One region of the Paenibacillus sp. J53TS2 genome, then DNA from elsewhere that is predicted to be linked to it. Evidence: riboswitches for the same ligand, from Rfam matches in the RefSeq annotation. Region 1 holds a riboswitch; each other region holds the start of a gene.
The links. Region 1 has a riboswitch for cobalamin ahead of metE (5-methyltetrahydropteroyltriglutamate--homocysteine S-methyltransferase). Riboswitches for the same ligand answer to the same signal wherever they lie in the genome.
Positions count from the first base shown of each region.

Region 2: another riboswitch for cobalamin. It lies ahead of KJS42_RS17670 (anaerobic ribonucleoside triphosphate reductase); the one in region 1 lies ahead of metE (5-methyltetrahydropteroyltriglutamate--homocysteine S-methyltransferase).
Region 3: another riboswitch for cobalamin. It lies ahead of KJS42_RS04605 (ABC transporter substrate-binding protein); the one in region 1 lies ahead of metE (5-methyltetrahydropteroyltriglutamate--homocysteine S-methyltransferase).

Region 1 is NZ_BOSK01000001.1:118,545-123,942, reverse strand. It holds gene KJS42_RS00600 (heme-copper oxidase family protein) at 1-128, opposite strand, end outside; gene KJS42_RS00595 (DUF2249 domain-containing protein) at 142-675, opposite strand; gene KJS42_RS00590 (multicopper oxidase domain-containing protein) at 720-1,718, opposite strand; cobalamin riboswitch at 1,921-2,118, shown strand; gene metE (5-methyltetrahydropteroyltriglutamate--homocysteine S-methyltransferase) at 2,267-4,561, shown strand; gene KJS42_RS00580 (FMN-dependent NADH-azoreductase) at 4,686-5,312, shown strand.
Region 2 is NZ_BOSK01000008.1:167,164-172,561, reverse strand. It holds gene KJS42_RS17680 (ribonucleoside-diphosphate reductase subunit alpha) at 1-988, opposite strand, end outside; gene nrdG (anaerobic ribonucleoside-triphosphate reductase activating protein) at 1,217-1,735, opposite strand; gene KJS42_RS17670 (anaerobic ribonucleoside triphosphate reductase) at 1,732-3,708, opposite strand; cobalamin riboswitch at 3,887-4,137, opposite strand; gene KJS42_RS17665 (MTH1187 family thiamine-binding protein) at 4,631-4,930, shown strand; tRNA gene KJS42_RS17660 (tRNA-Thr) at 5,002-5,074, shown strand; gene KJS42_RS17655 (HD domain-containing protein) at 5,169-5,398, opposite strand, start outside.
Region 3 is NZ_BOSK01000001.1:963,589-968,986, reverse strand. It holds gene KJS42_RS04615 (nucleotidyltransferase domain-containing protein) at 78-866, opposite strand; gene KJS42_RS04610 (methyl-accepting chemotaxis protein) at 1,125-2,702, shown strand; cobalamin riboswitch at 2,790-2,999, shown strand; gene KJS42_RS04605 (ABC transporter substrate-binding protein) at 3,242-4,249, shown strand; gene KJS42_RS04600 (FecCD family ABC transporter permease) at 4,246-5,295, shown strand; gene KJS42_RS04595 (ABC transporter ATP-binding protein) at 5,292-5,398, shown strand, end outside.

The DNA.
Region 1 (5,398 bases):
CCGGCCGGGCCTCGAATGTCATCACCGAGCCAGCCCGTGAGAGACATGAAAGAAGTGGCGTGAAACAGGACGAATCCGAAGATCCCCGTAACGATAAATAGAAAGGGCAAGCGGGACATGGCCGGCATCAGGTTCACCTCCTTAAGGTTTGCGGATTTGGACTTTAGCGGTTCCGTCCGGTTGTTCTTCTACCGTGTAGGTACAGCCCAAGCCTTTTAATTCTTCGATCAAAAATACCGGTACCCGATCATTATGAATGTGCAACTCGTCGCCCGGTTTGCAGCGATCCAAGGCGGCTAGCGTTCGCACCATCGGCTGCGGAGGTTCGAGTCCGCGGTTGTCAAGTTCAATGAGGTTGGAGGAGCGTTCGACCGACGCGTTCTGCGCCTTTGAGGCTACCTTAGCCTCATCGACGGTCTCCAACCAGGATTTATTTTTCTTATGGACAAACGTTGTTATCCAATGTTCCTTGTCGTGCATGACCGATTGGCCGACGAGCCCCTTCATCTTCAGAAAGCCAAGCAATGGCGTGGGTTTGAAGGTGGCGTGCAATACGAAGATATCGTCTTTCCCCAGCGTTTTTACGGTGTCCATGATCATCTGGAACGGCTCCATTTTACTCTTGAGCTGCTCCCGGACGTCCAATTCAACGATTTTGGCATCTTGTCGTTCCATTGAGCTTCACCTCTTTCATCAGATTGCAATCGGGTTATCGTTTCTTAATGGCTCATCGCCGGTGCTCCATTATCCTTGCCATCTCGAGTCACCCGCAGGATAGCGGTAGCCCCCAAATAAGCGTCGTTCAGTTGATGGGTTAAAATCGGATAATCGCCTTCTTCTGTGACGGTAAACTCGACAACTGCACCTCCACCCGCCGGAAGCAACACGGTTTGCATGCCGTACAGCTCGTTCTTTGGGTTACCATCCAGATAGACGTGATCAAAGGTGGTGCCGACCACATGGAAGGAAGATACATGGTTGGGGCCCACATTCACAACGTAAAGCCGAACCTTATCGCCAATCTTGGCGAGGAAGGGATGTTCTTTTAGCGTGTGGTCATCGCCGTTAAATACGACATATTCCGGATCGCCTTGTTGGAAAGCATCCATATCGTTCTCCGCGTACCATTCGCTTTGGACGATCGTATATTCCTGATCGATATCCGCATCCGTAGGGTAACCGTCCTTCGGTTCGACGATGATCATCCCATACATTCCGTTGGCTACGTGAAGCAGCACTGGACTTACTCCGCAATGGTACATGAACACGCCGGGTGTATCGGCAGGATAGGTAAACGTTCCTTGCTCGTCGGGCATCACCTCGACGAACTTCTGGCTGGGAGCGGCATGGACGGCGTGAAAATCCATCGAATGCGGCATATCAGGGTCTAAATTGTTGAGCGTAAATTCCAGTTGATCGCCTTGCTTTACGCGCAATACCGGGCCAGGTGCCGTGCCGTTAAACGTCCAGGCATTATAGGTGACGCCTTCCGAGATCTCAATGTCGGTTCGTTGAGCGGTCATCTCGATGTGTACGGTATTCCCCTCGCGATGGACGACCGGCTCGACTGGCGGATGATTGATATGCGGCGCTTCCTCATGAGGAGCTGCTTCACGGACTGGAGGCTCCTCTGAAGGGAACGCAAACCAGGCGGCTGCGATCATGACCAGACCGGACAAACCTAGTAAGGACCACTTCAGAATGTTCCGAGATTTCATGAGTCATTCCTCTTTCTGTCGTTTATGTGTAAGCCCATGGCATTCTTGTTTGATTAGTTTCATCGTACGATGGGTTTGGGAGTCGAATTGTGATATTAATCACTTGAAAGTTGTCGAAAATGTTGTCATAAATATTTAAATTCCGATGTGTTTGGTATTGTATTCGCCTGGGACATCAAGTAAGATGGGAGGTATATTCCAACCGAATATCGCGGAAATAGGTGTTCCGGCCTTGCTTGGCCGGAGCTTAAAAGGGAAGTCCGGTGCAATGCCGGCGCGGTCCCGCCACTGTAACGGAGGAGTCGGATGCATCGAATGCCACTGGTGATCAAGTCACCGGGAAGGCCGCATCCGGCGATGATGCCGAAGCCAGGAGACCTGCCTATTTCAACGGCACTGCTGTACCTACGGGAGATAGGGAGGTGTTAAAGATGCAAGCCATCGAACAAATGATCGAAGGTCCTCTTTAGCCTATGTTGCTATCGGGGACCTTTTTTGTGTTGCAAACTATGGGTGTCATCAAGCCAAACGATGAGGAGGAAATCAACATGGGGAACATGAACATAGTTAGCGGAAATCTGGGATATCCCAGAATCGGCGGACAACGGGAATGGAAGAAGCAAATTGAAGCCTATTGGGCAGGGAAAATTACAGAGTTAGAGCTGCATGATCGATTGACGGAAATTCGGATGGGTCATCTTCGTTTACAGCGGGATCGGGGGATTGACGTGATCCCGGTCGGTGATTTTACCTATTACGACCACGTATTAGACACTGCGACGATGTTCGGACTGATACCGGAGCGGTTTGATTGGAACAGCGACAAATTGCCGCTGGATCTGTATTTCGCCATTGCCCGGGGGAATGACCTGGTGGCGGCAAGCGAAATGACGAAGTGGTTTAATACCAACTATCATTATATCGTGACTGAGCTGGGGCGTCGGGATCCGAGGATAATCGTCAACCGCCCGCTTATGGCTTATTTGGAAGCCAAACAGGAGCTGGGCATAGAAGGTAGACCCGTGGTGCTGGGGTTGTTCACCTTGTTGAAATTGTCTAAAGGGGAGACCGCGGACCAAGTCGATGACTGGATCGAGAAATTATTGCCTTTATACGTACAGGTATTACGAGAGTTGGAAGCGGCAGGCGCCACATGGGTGCAAATGGACGAACCGGCTTTAGTCGTCTCTTTAACCGAAGAGGACGTTCGCCGGCTGGGCTTGATTTATCGGACGATCGCCCGGGAAGTCCCTGATCTGCGGATTATGCTGCAAACGTATTTCGATGCCGTCGAAAGGTACGATTCGCTTGCAGATCTGCCGGTGCATGGCTTGGGACTGGATTTCGTGCACGGCCGGGACGGGAACATGGAGGCACTGCGTCGCTACGGATTTCCTGCAGGCAAGACACTTGGTGCAGGGCTTGTCGATGGACGGAATATTTGGCGTACAGATTTGGACGAAACGCTTAGCCTGTTGAAACAGATTTCCATTTTAGCCGGAGAACCGGAACTGATTGTGCAGCCTTCCTGCAGCTTGCAGCACGTCCCGGTATCCGTGGCGGGCGAAGAGCGCTTATCCCCGGTGTTACGCGAGGCGCTGGCGTTTGCCGAGCAGAAACTGGAGGAGCTAACGAGCTTGTGCAAGGCGGTAAGCAGTGAGGGACCCGAACCGGTGCAGTTCGCGGAGAACCGCCGTGCGCTGGCCGCACTCGCCGCAGATCCGGCCCGGAGCCGTGTTGCGGTGCGGGCGGCGGCGGTGCAGGCTGCTGTAGCCCCGGCGGAGCGAACTAGCGAGTTTGCACAGCGGCGGCTTAAACAGCAGGCGAAGTGGCGGCTTCCGTTCCTGCCCACAACGACGATTGGCAGTTTCCCGCAGACCGCCGAGGTTCGGGCTGCCCGGCAGAAATGGCGGAAAGGCGAGTGGGACCAGAATAGATATGAGGAGTTCATCCGAACGGAAGTCCGCAAATGGGTCGAGATCCAGGAGGAACTTGGGCTTGATGTGTTGGTCCATGGCGAGTTTGAACGCACCGATATGGTGGAATTTTTCGGTGAGAAGCTACCGGGCTTTGCATTTACGCAGGGGGGCTGGGTTCAGTCTTACGGTACACGTTGCGTCAAGCCGCCTGTGATCTACGGGGATGTCGAGTTCGCCGAGCCGATGACCGTCAAGGAAACCGCCTATGCCCAAAGCCAGACGGCTAAGCCGGTTAAAGGGATGCTAACGGGACCGATCACGATCTTGAACTGGTCATTTGTTCGAAGCGATCTATCCCGGGAGCAGGTCGCCTATCAAATTGCTTTCGCCTTACGTAAGGAGGTCGAAGCGTTAGAGCAGGCCGGTATCGGGATGATCCAGGTGGACGAGCCCGCCTTGCGCGAAGGTCTCCCCCTCAAGAGGAAGGATTGGTCGAACTATCTGGACTGGGCGGTAAAAGCGTTCCGGGTGACTACCTCCTCTGTCTTGGATACAACGCAAATTCATACGCATATGTGCTACTGCGAATTTGAAGATATCCTGGAGGAGATCCGAGCGTTGGACGCCGATGTCATTTCGATCGAAACCTCACGCAGCCATGGCGAGTTGATTCACAGCTTTGAGAAGCAGACGTACCCGCTCGGGATTGGCCTTGGCGTTTACGACATCCATAGCCCGCGTGTACCAACCGAAGCCGAGATGGTCTCCTTGATCGAGCGTGCGCTTCAAGTGCTGGACCCGGGATTGTTTTGGATCAACCCAGATTGCGGATTAAAAACCAGAGGGCAAGAGGAGACCGTCGCCTCCCTGCGGCAAATGACAGCGGCTGCTGAACAGGTTCGCAAAAAATACAAGCAACTGTAATTGACAAATGATTAGTTACCCTTTATCATAACTATTGTTCGATTAGTTACAGTTTATTTTAAAGTAACTATGAAAAAGAAAGAAGATAACAATAGAGAACATGAATAGTGGAGGGGAACTGGATATGTCTAAAGTTTTATTCGTGAAAGCCAATAATCGCCCGGCGGATCAATCCGCCACTGTGAAGCTGTACGAAAGCTTCCTGCAAACCTACAAAGAAACGCATCCCTCGGATGTCGTTACTGAGTTAAACCTGTTCGAGGTTAACCTGCCGTATTATGACCTGGATATGTTGAACGGGCTGTTCAAAGTCGGCAAAGGAATGCCAACTACGCCAGAGGAGCAACAAGCCGCCGAAGTGGCCAATGCTTACTTGGAGCAGTTCTTGCAAGCCGATAAAGTCGTGTTTGCGTTCCCGCTGTGGAACTTCACCATTCCGGCGCAGCTGTTGACGTACCTGTTCTACCTGAACCAAGCCGGCAAAACGTTCAAATACACCGAACAAGGTCCGGTTGGCCTGGTTGGCGATAAGAAGGTCGCTTTGCTGCAAGCACGCGGCGGCGTTTATTCCGAAGGTCCAATGACCGCGCTGGAAATGTCCCTGAACTATGTGAAGAACACGCTGGCCTTCTGGGGGATTAACGATCCGGAAGCCGTAGTTGTAGAGGGACACAACCAATTCCCGGACCGTGCCGAGGAAATCATCCAGGACGGCGTAAAACGCGCAGCCGAGCTGGCAGCGAAGTTCTAATTCCACGATCTTGCCTAAAAAGAAGTCTGAGCCGTTTCATTGACGGTTCAGGCTTTTTTTGCGTTTCATTGCCCGCCTAGGCGGAA
Region 2 (5,398 bases), on a different contig from region 1:
TGTTCAGCTTCAAGTCGAGGAAGGCGAGAATATCCTTGTGGAAAACGTCCAGATAAACCGCGATCGCGCCTTTTCGCGTTCCGAGTTGGTCGACGCTGACGGCGGTGTTGTTCAACTGGCGGATCCAAGGGATGACGCCGGAGCTGGTATTCTTATGGCCGCGGATATCGGAGCCGCGAGCGCGGACTTTGCCGAGGTAGACGCCGATGCCGCCGCCCATTTTGCTCAGTCGAGCCACGTCGGTGTTGGAGTCGAAGATGCCCTCAAGGGAATCGTCTACGGTATCGATAAAGCAGCTGGAGAGCTGCCCGGCGACTTTTTTACCGGCATTGGACATGGTTGGGGTTGCGGCGGTCATATAAATGTTGCTCATCGCCCAATACGCTTCCTTCACCAATTCCAGGCGTTTCTCTTCCGGCTCCTTGTGCATCAGGTACATCGCGATGACCATATAGCGCTCCTGCGGCAGCTCCATCGTCCGTCCGTCGAAATCGGTAGCGAGGTAACGCTCGGTCAGCGTCAGTAGGCCAATGTAGTCGAACAGCAAATCGCAGGAAGGGTCAATCGTGCGGCCCAGCTCTTCAATTTGCTCTTTCGTGTAGCACTCGAGCAGCTCTTCGCGGTAGATGCCCAGCTTGCACAGCTCGGAGATGAGGTGGTGGAACGAGCCGTACGGCTCCTCGGGGTAAGCTTTGTAACGGCGGTTGACCGCTGCTTTTTTATAAAGGGAAGTGAGCAGGGAACGGGCAGCCGCAAATTTCCAATCCGGTTCGTCTTTGCTGACGAGCTCCAGGGCGGACATCGTAAAGGCATTGCTGATCTCTTCGCCGTTCACTTCGTCGCGACGGAGCTTGGCATTCACGCCGCGTAATAGGCGTTCTTTATCGAGGTTATGTAATCCTTGCAAAATACGGTCGGCATAGACGCCAAGGCGCTCGCCGTCAAACGCAAGTTGTCGGTTGTTTGGTTTGGTCACTAGAGTGGGCATGAGAGGAATCCTCGCTTTCGTGAAATAAGTTGGAATGAATGCTGCAGTCCGCCTGTGTTTACCGCAAATCTTGAATTTTCAAATTGCAGATAACGGGTGAAAAAAGGGGGCGCAAGGGTACTCGCGCTCCGTGATGAATATTGTCAAACTGTGACAAAGGTCACAGGCTTTTAATTATACCAGAAACCTCTATTGTTCGTGATCAAAAAGTCAGCTTTTTAGATGTACCTAGAAAGAGAACATGGACTCCCATAATACGGGCTTTCCCTGCCGCAGGCTTTGCTGAATATCGACCAGCCGCTGGTTGGAGCTCCCGCGATAGAGGAGGGAAGGGTCGCGAAGCTCTTCTACGAATCTTCCGTCAACCAGCACCTCGCAGCGCCTTAGCAGCTCGTATTCAGGTGAGCCAGAGCGTTCTATGATTTCTTCGTAGGTATAACCGCTGTAAATCCAAATCGACACAGGCCCTGTCTCCGCAACCAGTCGGTCGATAAACCCGCTGACTTCAGCGGCGGAGAAGAAAGGGTCCCCGCCAAGGATCGATAAGCCGCTTAGCAGGGGGTTATTTTTAACGTCATGAATGATTTCGGCTTCGCGTTCCAAAGTAAACGGTTCGCCGTAATCGAAGTTCCAGGTCTTCGGGCTGAAGCAGCCCTTGCAATAATGACGGCAACCGCTGATAAAAATCGCCGCCCTCAAGCCTTCGCCTTCATTAATAGATTCGGGATAGTAGCCGCAAAGATTCATACGTCGTGTTTGACCCGGTCGCGCACTTCCGCTTGTTTGGCGGCATTAAACCGCGTCTGGAAATCGCCGGTCAGGTAGCCCGTCACCCGGCGCAAGCGGCGGATATGCACATCGTTCTCATGGCTGCCGCAGGAAGGGCAGGTTGCCCCGATAATCCCTTCGAAGCCGCAAGCCGAGCACCGGTCGATCGGATGGTTGATGCTGAAATAGCTGACCTGCTGCTGCAGGGCGAATTGCACGATTTTCAGGAACGCTGCCGGGTTGCTGCGGGCATTGCCGTTTAGCTCGATATAAGAGATCGCACCCGCGTTGCAAAGCCCGTGGAACTTGGCTTCCAGTTCGATTTTTCGCGCGGCACTGAGGTTGTAGTAGACCGGGATATGAAATGAATTCGTGTAGTATTCGCGATCCACGACTCCGGGTATCGGGCCGTATACCGCACGGTCCCGTTTAGTGAATTTGCCGGACAGGCCCTCCGCCGGGGTGGCGAACAACGTGATGTTCAGATTATGGATTTCGCTTTGGCGGTCGCAATAGTCGCGCATGTAGGCGATCAAATCATACGCTTTCTGATACACCGCTTCGTCTTCGCCGTGGTGTTTGCCGTACATGGCCTTCATGCATTCGGCCAAGCCGATGAATCCAATGGACAAGCTACCGTGTTTGAGCAGATCGCCAACCGCGTCGTCCGGTGCCAGCGCCTCGCCGCCCTCCCAGACCCCTTCGCGCATCATGAAATCCGAAGCCTTCGCCTTCTGAGAGGCTTGGATGTTGAAACGGTGCAGCAGTCCCTCCAGCGCGATATCCATATAATGCGTCAGCTCCCGGTAGAAGCCGCGCTCATCGGCCTCCTTGCGATGGCCCAATACGGTCCCGTGCTCCAGGCCTATTTTGACGAGGTTTAGCGTATTAAAGGATAGATTTCCTTTGCCGGACAGATGGTTCCGTCCGAAACGGTCGGCCAGCACCCGGGTGCGGCAGCCCATCGTAGCGAATTCCGTATCCGGATTCGTCGGATCGTAATACATCAGGTTCAGCGGGGCATCCAGGTTGGCGAAATTCGGATACAGCCGTTTGGCTGAGCATTCCGCCGCTTTCAGGAACAGGGAGTAGTTCGGTTCCCCTGGATTTTGATTGATCCCTTGCTTGCATTTGAAAATCTGAATCGGAAAAATCGGCGTCTCCCCGCTGCCTAGCCCACGCATGGTCGCGGTGAGCAGGGAGCTGATTACCAGCTGTCCTTCCGGCGAGGTGCAGGTTCCGTAGTTAATGCTGGTGAACGGGATTTGTCCGCCGGCCCGGCTCGACATGGTGTTTAGGTTATGGACCAGGCTCTCGGCCGCCTGCAGCGTTTCGCTTTCGGTTTCCTTTAACGCATATTTGAAGGCTTTCGGATACCCGTCTCGGAGGTCGCTGCGGCTCATGGCAATGTCGCCCAACTCGGCGCTGGCATCGCCTTCCTCAAAGTAATCCAACCCTTTGCGGAAGTACTTGGCGAATGATTTGGCCACGTACGGGGCGAGATCGAAGTCCAGTTTGTTCGCGGATACGCCGCCGTATTGGGAGTTTTGCTGGGATTGAAAAATGATCGCCACCAGCGCCATCGCCGTCATGATGGAGGATGGCGGGCGTACGCTGCCGTTCCCGGTATTGAAGCCTTCGCGCAGCAGCTTATCGAAAGGGATAAAGATGCAGTTGGTTGTGCCGATGGCGTATTGGTCCAGATCGTGGACGTAGACAATATTGTCCTGGATGGCTTGGACCAAGCGGGCCGGCATCACGAAATGGTTTGCGTACCATTTAGCATACTCGCTTCCGAATTTACTCATCTTGCCGGAGAAGCTCTCCCCGTTCAAATTGGCGTTCTCACGCAGCACCTCGAGATTTCGACTGTGCACGATTTCCTCGCCTAATTGAATGACTTCATCCAGCAAGGTGTCTCGGCCGGTATACGTCTGGTTTAGCAATGCCATAACAAAGTTCTCCTCCCGATAAACTGAGTTTTTACTTCATATAAAAGGGCATGTCCAACCCGACGAGGGTGGACATGCCCGAATGCGCTGCATCATAACGATCACGTTGGGCATAGAAATAGAAGCCCTAAGGTTCAGCGGCAAGCGGACACCATCCCTGTTCCTCGCAGGTTTTCCGTCGGTGTCTTCCAAACGGGCAGGTCTCCTGGCTTTCGGGTCATTGCTGACGCCTTCCCGCAGCCTTAGAATCAAGCCGCAGTGGCATAAAGGTCAGACGAACGGCTGGGCCTTCAAGACGATTCGATGAACGTTTCGTCTCTAGCGCCTAGCTACCGATTACAGTGGCGGGACCGCAGCGGCTTTGCACCGCACTTCCCTTTTAAGGTCCGGAGGCTTGTCCGCCGGATCACCCGTTCACACTATATTTTGTTGCGTTGATCTAAGGATAGCCCAAGATGTTGTGTTTGTAAACCGAATTTTTACCATGTAAATGACCTGAAAACGTCGTGAAAATCTCCAGTCCTTATAACGATGCGGAGAGTGGGGGACGAGGGAGAATTGTGAACATTTATGAATGGGACTGAGGAACTAGGAGGATGGTTGGGGGCGGCAACTGTTTTTCGAACGGTGTTGGCTAACGGACTGAGAAGTCGTTATTTCTGCAATTTCTGACGAATAAGAAATCTAACGGACCCCAAGGCCCTTATTTGGTGCGAAGACGTATAAATGGGGCAGATTCTAGGCAAATAGCGGCTCCAAGGTCCATTAGAAAGCGAAGTTCGGATTCCCGGGACAAATAAGGTCACTACAGTCCGTTAGAGATCGGTTGATCTTCAAGTGCAAGGATGGGTAGAATGGAGGTAGGTTGAATAACAAGCTCGTGATTGAAAACAAAACCACTACCAGAAAGAAGGGATCGATTATGGCCATCGCTGAAGTAACTGTCATTCCGATCGGAACGGGTAGCACCAGCCTGAGCGCTTATGTCGCTGAGTTGCATCGGGTGCTGGAGAAGCAGACGGGAATTACGTTTACCCTAACCTCAATGAGCACGATTATTGAAGGGCCGTTGGACGACGTGTTCGCCGCCATTCGTGCCATCCATGAAGCGCCGTTCCAGTCGGGTGCCGGCCGCGTGTCGACGTCGATCAAGATCGACGACCGCCGCGACAAAGCCAGCTCCTCGGAGCAGAAGCTGCGCTCCGTTCGCGAGAAATTGTAATTACCAAGCATTGGCGCTTGCATTATTTTGAAAACGAGTTATAATAATTTTTGTTCGCTAAAAACGAACTTGCTGGTGTAGCTCAGCTGGTAGAGCAACGCATTCGTAATGCGTAGGTCGGGGGTTCGAATCCCTTCACCAGCATCCTTAATGCAAGTGGAAACGCGCCCTCCGAGGTCTCGGGGGGCGCGTTTTTGCGATTAAAGTTAAACTTCTGCCGGAAAGTTACTCAATCCCCTTATTCCTCCCACTTGGAATGAAGGACATGATGGCAAAAGTTCGGGCGTTGATAGCCCGGAAGAAACATCTCGCACACGTCGGCGTTCATCGTACCGTATGTCGTTTCCGGTTTGTGCTTGAAGCCTTCCCAGAATGCATGCAAGATGTTGTGTTTGAACTGGTCGCGAGGAAAAGCTTCGACGACTTGCTTCCGCACTTCTGCCGGAATGAAATCAAAGTTCTTCCCGA
Region 3 (5,398 bases), 850 kb from region 1:
TTTAGATTCCGTTTGATAGTATTGTTGCCTCCGATTTGCACTGTAAAGCCCCCCACTACCCATAGTGGGGGGCTCTATCATTGGGATCGTTCTGAATATATTCCTTCAAGAAACTCAATTGTGATGCGTTCCGCTTCGCTCCTCGGTGAAATTTCCGAAACTTGACGTAGCCGTTGATACATTTTGATTGTATTTTTTAGAGCGAGGTAGCAACTCTCAAAGCTGTGGATGGGAATGGTTCCTTTTAATTCTTCTACTTCCTCGAGCGCGTGTTTTTCTAGCTTTCGAACTCCTCTCGGGAGATGGCCGTTGTTAATGAGTACCAGCGGCCCCAACACTGCATTCCGCATAAATGTTATAGTATCGATTAATTCGAACAATTCGCCTCTTCCTAATTTTGTAGCGCAGTAATGCACCCATACCCAGAAACGGTCTTCAATCCATTGAGGATGAGGGATTGGGAAAGACGGACTTGTTTTACTAATGATAGATGTTATAGCAGCACCTCTCTCCCAAAGAATCAAAGGATTCTCAATTCGGGATCCGAGCTCATCCAGTTGGACAAATTTCAGGTCCACATGAAGAGGAGGTGGGCCATATAAACATATAAGCAATCTAGGTTCTCCGACGTGTTCGCCTGTAAATGCTGAAAGTAAGTTACCCAGTCTTTCGGCAATTGAGTGGCGTTGTTCCATGATCTCGCTTCGAAAAGCAGAATTGTACACAATGATTAAGTCCAGATCACTATACTCATCCATTTCCCCGTACATCATGGATCCACCTGCGAGAAGACCTATTATTCGTTGATCTTGACTCACATACTCAATGGCTTCCTGTATGAATTGATTGTGTAAAGGTAACTTCATGATAAGCACTCCTTAGATTGTGACCCATCAAAAGGGTATTATTATAAAATATCATATATATTGAGTATGCCGCAAATCATTGATCAATTTACCAGAAATAAATCGGGTACGCCAGACACAACGTTCTTAAAATGAACGTTCTATTTATAGAAATCCGTCGATTATTTGCACCCTGTCTCGAAACTCCTAACTTTTTCCTTTTTATGACTCCAGTCCTATTTTATAATGTTAGCAAAGTTTACACATAGGGGTGGGGACATGAATCAACTTCGTTGGTTAGGAAGAAACGCCGTTTGGCTTGGCGTGGGATTGGCAGTTCTTCTCGCAGTTTGTGCGGTAGTAGCGAAGACGCCATGGTATATCACGGCTCTTGCGCTATTGACGCTCCTCTGCTTGGGTTATTCCCTGCTGCCGTCGGGAACCGGCCGGGGGACTGCGCCGTGGGGGGGACTGCTGGGAGGCAAGTCCGTTGCGGCGAGTGCGGATGAACCCGTGCGGAAGGAGACCGATTGGACAACGGTCTTCAATGAGTCGCTGGTGGCGGCGGATCGGTTGCAGGCGGCGGTCGGCGAAGTAGGCGGGAGCCTTGAGCAACTGCACAGGTTGGCCGACACGGCGGCGGAGGAGGATTTGAAGCTAAAGCACAGCAGCGAGCGCTCACTGGAACAGGTGCAGGAGAGCCTCGCTGCGATGGAGGAGGTTGCCGCATCGGCTTCCCAAATCCATGACGCCGCAGAGCATCTCCTAAGCCGCAGCGAGCACACCCGGGCCGAAGCGGTGCGCATGGCTGGGGCGCTTGAAGCGGCGGATGGCACGATCCGTTCGTTGGCCGATTCCCAGGAATCGATTGCCGGGCCGATGGAGGAATTGGAGGGGAATACGCGGAAGTTGGGCGCGCTGTACCGGAGTTTGGAAGAGATCGCCGGGGAGGTGGCTTTGCTGGCGCTGAACGCATCCATTGAAGCGGCCCGTTTGGGGGCTCAAGGCAAAGGTTTCGACGTGGTAGCCGTACGTATGCGTCAGCTGGCGGACCAAAGCACCGAAGCGATCAGCCGCTCTGCTCCGTTGTTCCGGCAGATTGCCGCGGATGTGGACCGCGTGAAGTCCACGCTGAAAGGCGGCCGGGACTCGGCGCTGGAGGGCATTTCCCTGATGAAGCGAATGGGCGAGGATATTCGTTTCATCGCGGAGGAAGTGGCCGGAGTGAATGGACTGGTTGCCGAGACAGGGCAGCGAAGCCGGGAGCAAGCCGAGCTGACGCGTAACATGGAAGCCATGCTGGGTGAGGTGCATGAAGCACTGAATCGAAGCATCATCCATGTGGAGGGGGCGCTGTCTCGAATGGAGTCCGAACGGGAGCATATTTCCAAGCTGCAGACCGTAGTCGTGGGGCTCGACCGGGCGCAAGGCGAACTGATGGTTTCGCTTAACTCCGTGCATTCGGGGACGGATTTGGCCGCCGGAGGCGAGGAAGCGGTGGCGTTGGGACAGGCCTATGCCCGGAAGCTGCTTAAGGCAGCCGATCAGCCGCGGTTCCTGGCGATGGAACCGGCTGGACACCGAGCCGCTCTGGAGGAGCTATTGGCCGCGGAACCGGGACTTGAAGCAGCTTGGTCAAACCGTGAGGACGGATCCTTTGTCGTGTCCATCCCGGAGGCTGGTTTGCTGAACGCCAAAGGTCGGGAATGGTTCCGCCGTGCTTTTGCCGGGGAAACGGTCGTCTCCGAGGCGTATATCTCAGCGATTACGAAACGGCGGTGCATGACGCTTGCCGTGCCCATCCGTCGGGGCGGCGAAGCGATTGGCGTCCTGGGAGCGGATTTGTCTCTGGAGTGAAGTCGAAGACATGACGAAGCGGATTAGATATTGTCAGTTTCCCGCTTTTCCCCTATAATCCAATAGAGAAGAAAGCCTTAAGACAAGCGTACAAATTGTGCCCGTAGGTCCTGAAGCAGCGGTGAAGAACGCCGTGCCGCTTCGGGTTAAAAGGGAAGCCGGTGCAAATCCGGCACGGTCCCGCCACTGTAAACAGGGACGAGCTCACGATGCCACTGTCGCCCGCTAGGGAGATGGGAAGGCGAGCTTTCGTCGATACCTGGAAGTCAGGAGACCTGCCACGGGAAATCAAGACGGTCCTTCGAGGAAAGGATAACGTTCTGCCAAGAGTATCATGGCTTGGCGCCAGACTGTGGAGCTCTCCACTTCGTCGGCGCGCGGCATGACTTTGTAGACGTAACCCCATCCGCTAGGATAGGGGTTTTTCTTTGTTGCCGGGATGGTGTTCGGCTGGACTTGAAATCCGGCTGCACAACGTACCGCTGAAGCACGAGGCGATTCTTTACCAACTGGAATGAACAAAAAGGGGAGATTTGGAGATGAAGAACTGGAAACGAATCGCAAGCTTGGGCTTGTTGGCCTTGCTGCTGGTGCTGGCTGCCTGCGGTAACAACGCAGTGAATCAAGGAACGGGGAACGTTGCGGAGGCGACGCAGCAGACGCAAAACGCGGGAACAAATGCTGAAGCGAATCAACCAGCCGCACAGGAGACGACTTATCCCTATACCGTAACGGATTCCACCGGCAAGGAGTTCACGTTTGACGCAGCGCCGGAACGAATCGTTTCGCTGGCGCCGTCAGAGACGGAAGTGCTGTTTGCTCTTGGGCTTAATGAACAAGTCGCCGGCGTATCCGATTTGGACGACTATCCGGAAGCGGTGAAGGACAAACCGCGGATGGGCGGATTCCAGGTGAACGTTGAAGCGATCGTGGCGGCGCAGCCGGATCTCATTTTGGCAGCTAGTCTCATTGATGAGGCGACGGTCAAAAGCCTGACGGATATGGGACTTCAAGTGTTCCAATCCAATCCGAAAACGATCGATGCGGTTATGGAGCATATCCAAACGATTGGCAAAATCACGAATCACCAGGCCGAAGCGGACGAAGTGGTCGGGAAGATGAAGCAGGAGGTCCAAACCGTTACTGATGCGGTGGGTTCGCTGAGCGAGGATCAGAAGAAAAAGGTGTACATCGAGTTTTCCCCAGGCTGGACAGTCGGTAAAGGTGAATTTATGGATGAAATGATCACGTTATCGGGCGGCATCAACGTTGCTTCCGAGGTTGAGGGATGGTCCGAGATTAATGAAGAGCAGATTATTCAAGCGAACCCGGATGTCATTTTGTATGCAAAAAGCGTAATTGACGAGAACAACAAGACGTTGGCTGACATCATCAAAGGCCGTTCCGGCTGGGACCAAATATCGGCTGTGAAGGAGAATCGGATCATTGCTATGGACGATAATCTGCTTAGTCGTACAGGTCCTCGCGTGACACAAGGGCTAATCGAAGTCGCCAAAGCGATTCATCCGGATTTGATCCAGCCATGACGCGCGGCAGATTAGCCGGATATGGGGCGGCGGGACTCGTTCTGCTAGCGGTGACGTTGCTGTTCTGCATCGGCATTGGCTCTGTCTATGTTCCGGCAGGGGATATTGCGGCCATCCTGCTGCATCGGCTCCCGGGTCTTGGCCGCTTGATTACGCCGGACTGGGGCGCTGCGGCAGAGCAAATCGTCGTGCAGGTTCGCTTGCCTCGCGTGCTGCTCGGGATGTTGGTTGGCGCTTCGCTCGCCGTGGCGGGCGCAGGCTTTCAAGGCGTGCTGCGCAACCCGCTGGCGGATCCCTTTACGTTAGGGGTATCATCAGGTTCGGCGATCGGTGCGGCTGTGCTGATTTTTTTCGGATGGCAGTTTTCGTTGCTTGGCATCTTTACGTTGCCTATGATCGCCTTCGTGACCGGGGCAGTTACGTTATGGATCGTGATCTGGCTGGCCCGGGAGAACGGGAAGCTGCCCATCGAAAGCCTGGTCTTGTCCGGCGTCGTGATGCAGTCTTTTCTAGGGGCGGTCGTGTCCTTTTTAACGGCGATGTCGAAAAAAACGATCAATGAGATTTATTATTGGACGATGGGCAGTTTGAGCTTGCGCGGATGGTCGTATACGGCCATCCTTTTGCCGTATTTGCTGGTGGGGGCCCTGTTCCTGTGGAGCCGGGCCAAGCATTTGAACCTGCTGGCTCTTGGTGAACGTCAGGCTTCCCACTCCGGGATGGCTGTGGAACGGACCAAACTGGCCGTGTTGCTCGTCGCCACGCTGATGACGGCAGCTGCGGTGTCGGTGTCCGGGGTGATCGGATTCGTAGGTCTGGTCGTTCCGCATATGATCCGACTGATCACCGGACCGAATTACCGCCTAATCATCCCGCTGTCCGCGCTAGGTGGGGGGATATTCATGATGTGGAGCGACCTGGCCGCCCGCTCTCTGCTGGCCCCTACAGAAATTCCGCTGGGCATCGTCACCGCGTTTGTGGGAGCGCCTTTCTTTGGGTATCTGCTGTACCGGAAGAAAAAGCAGAGAGAGGAGGAGCTGCGTTGATCGAGGTGCGGGGAGTTGCGAAGGCGTTTGGTCGCCTCGAAGTGCTGAACGAAGTGGATTGGCGGGTCGGCCGCGGCGAGCTTTGGGGATTGATCGGTCCAAA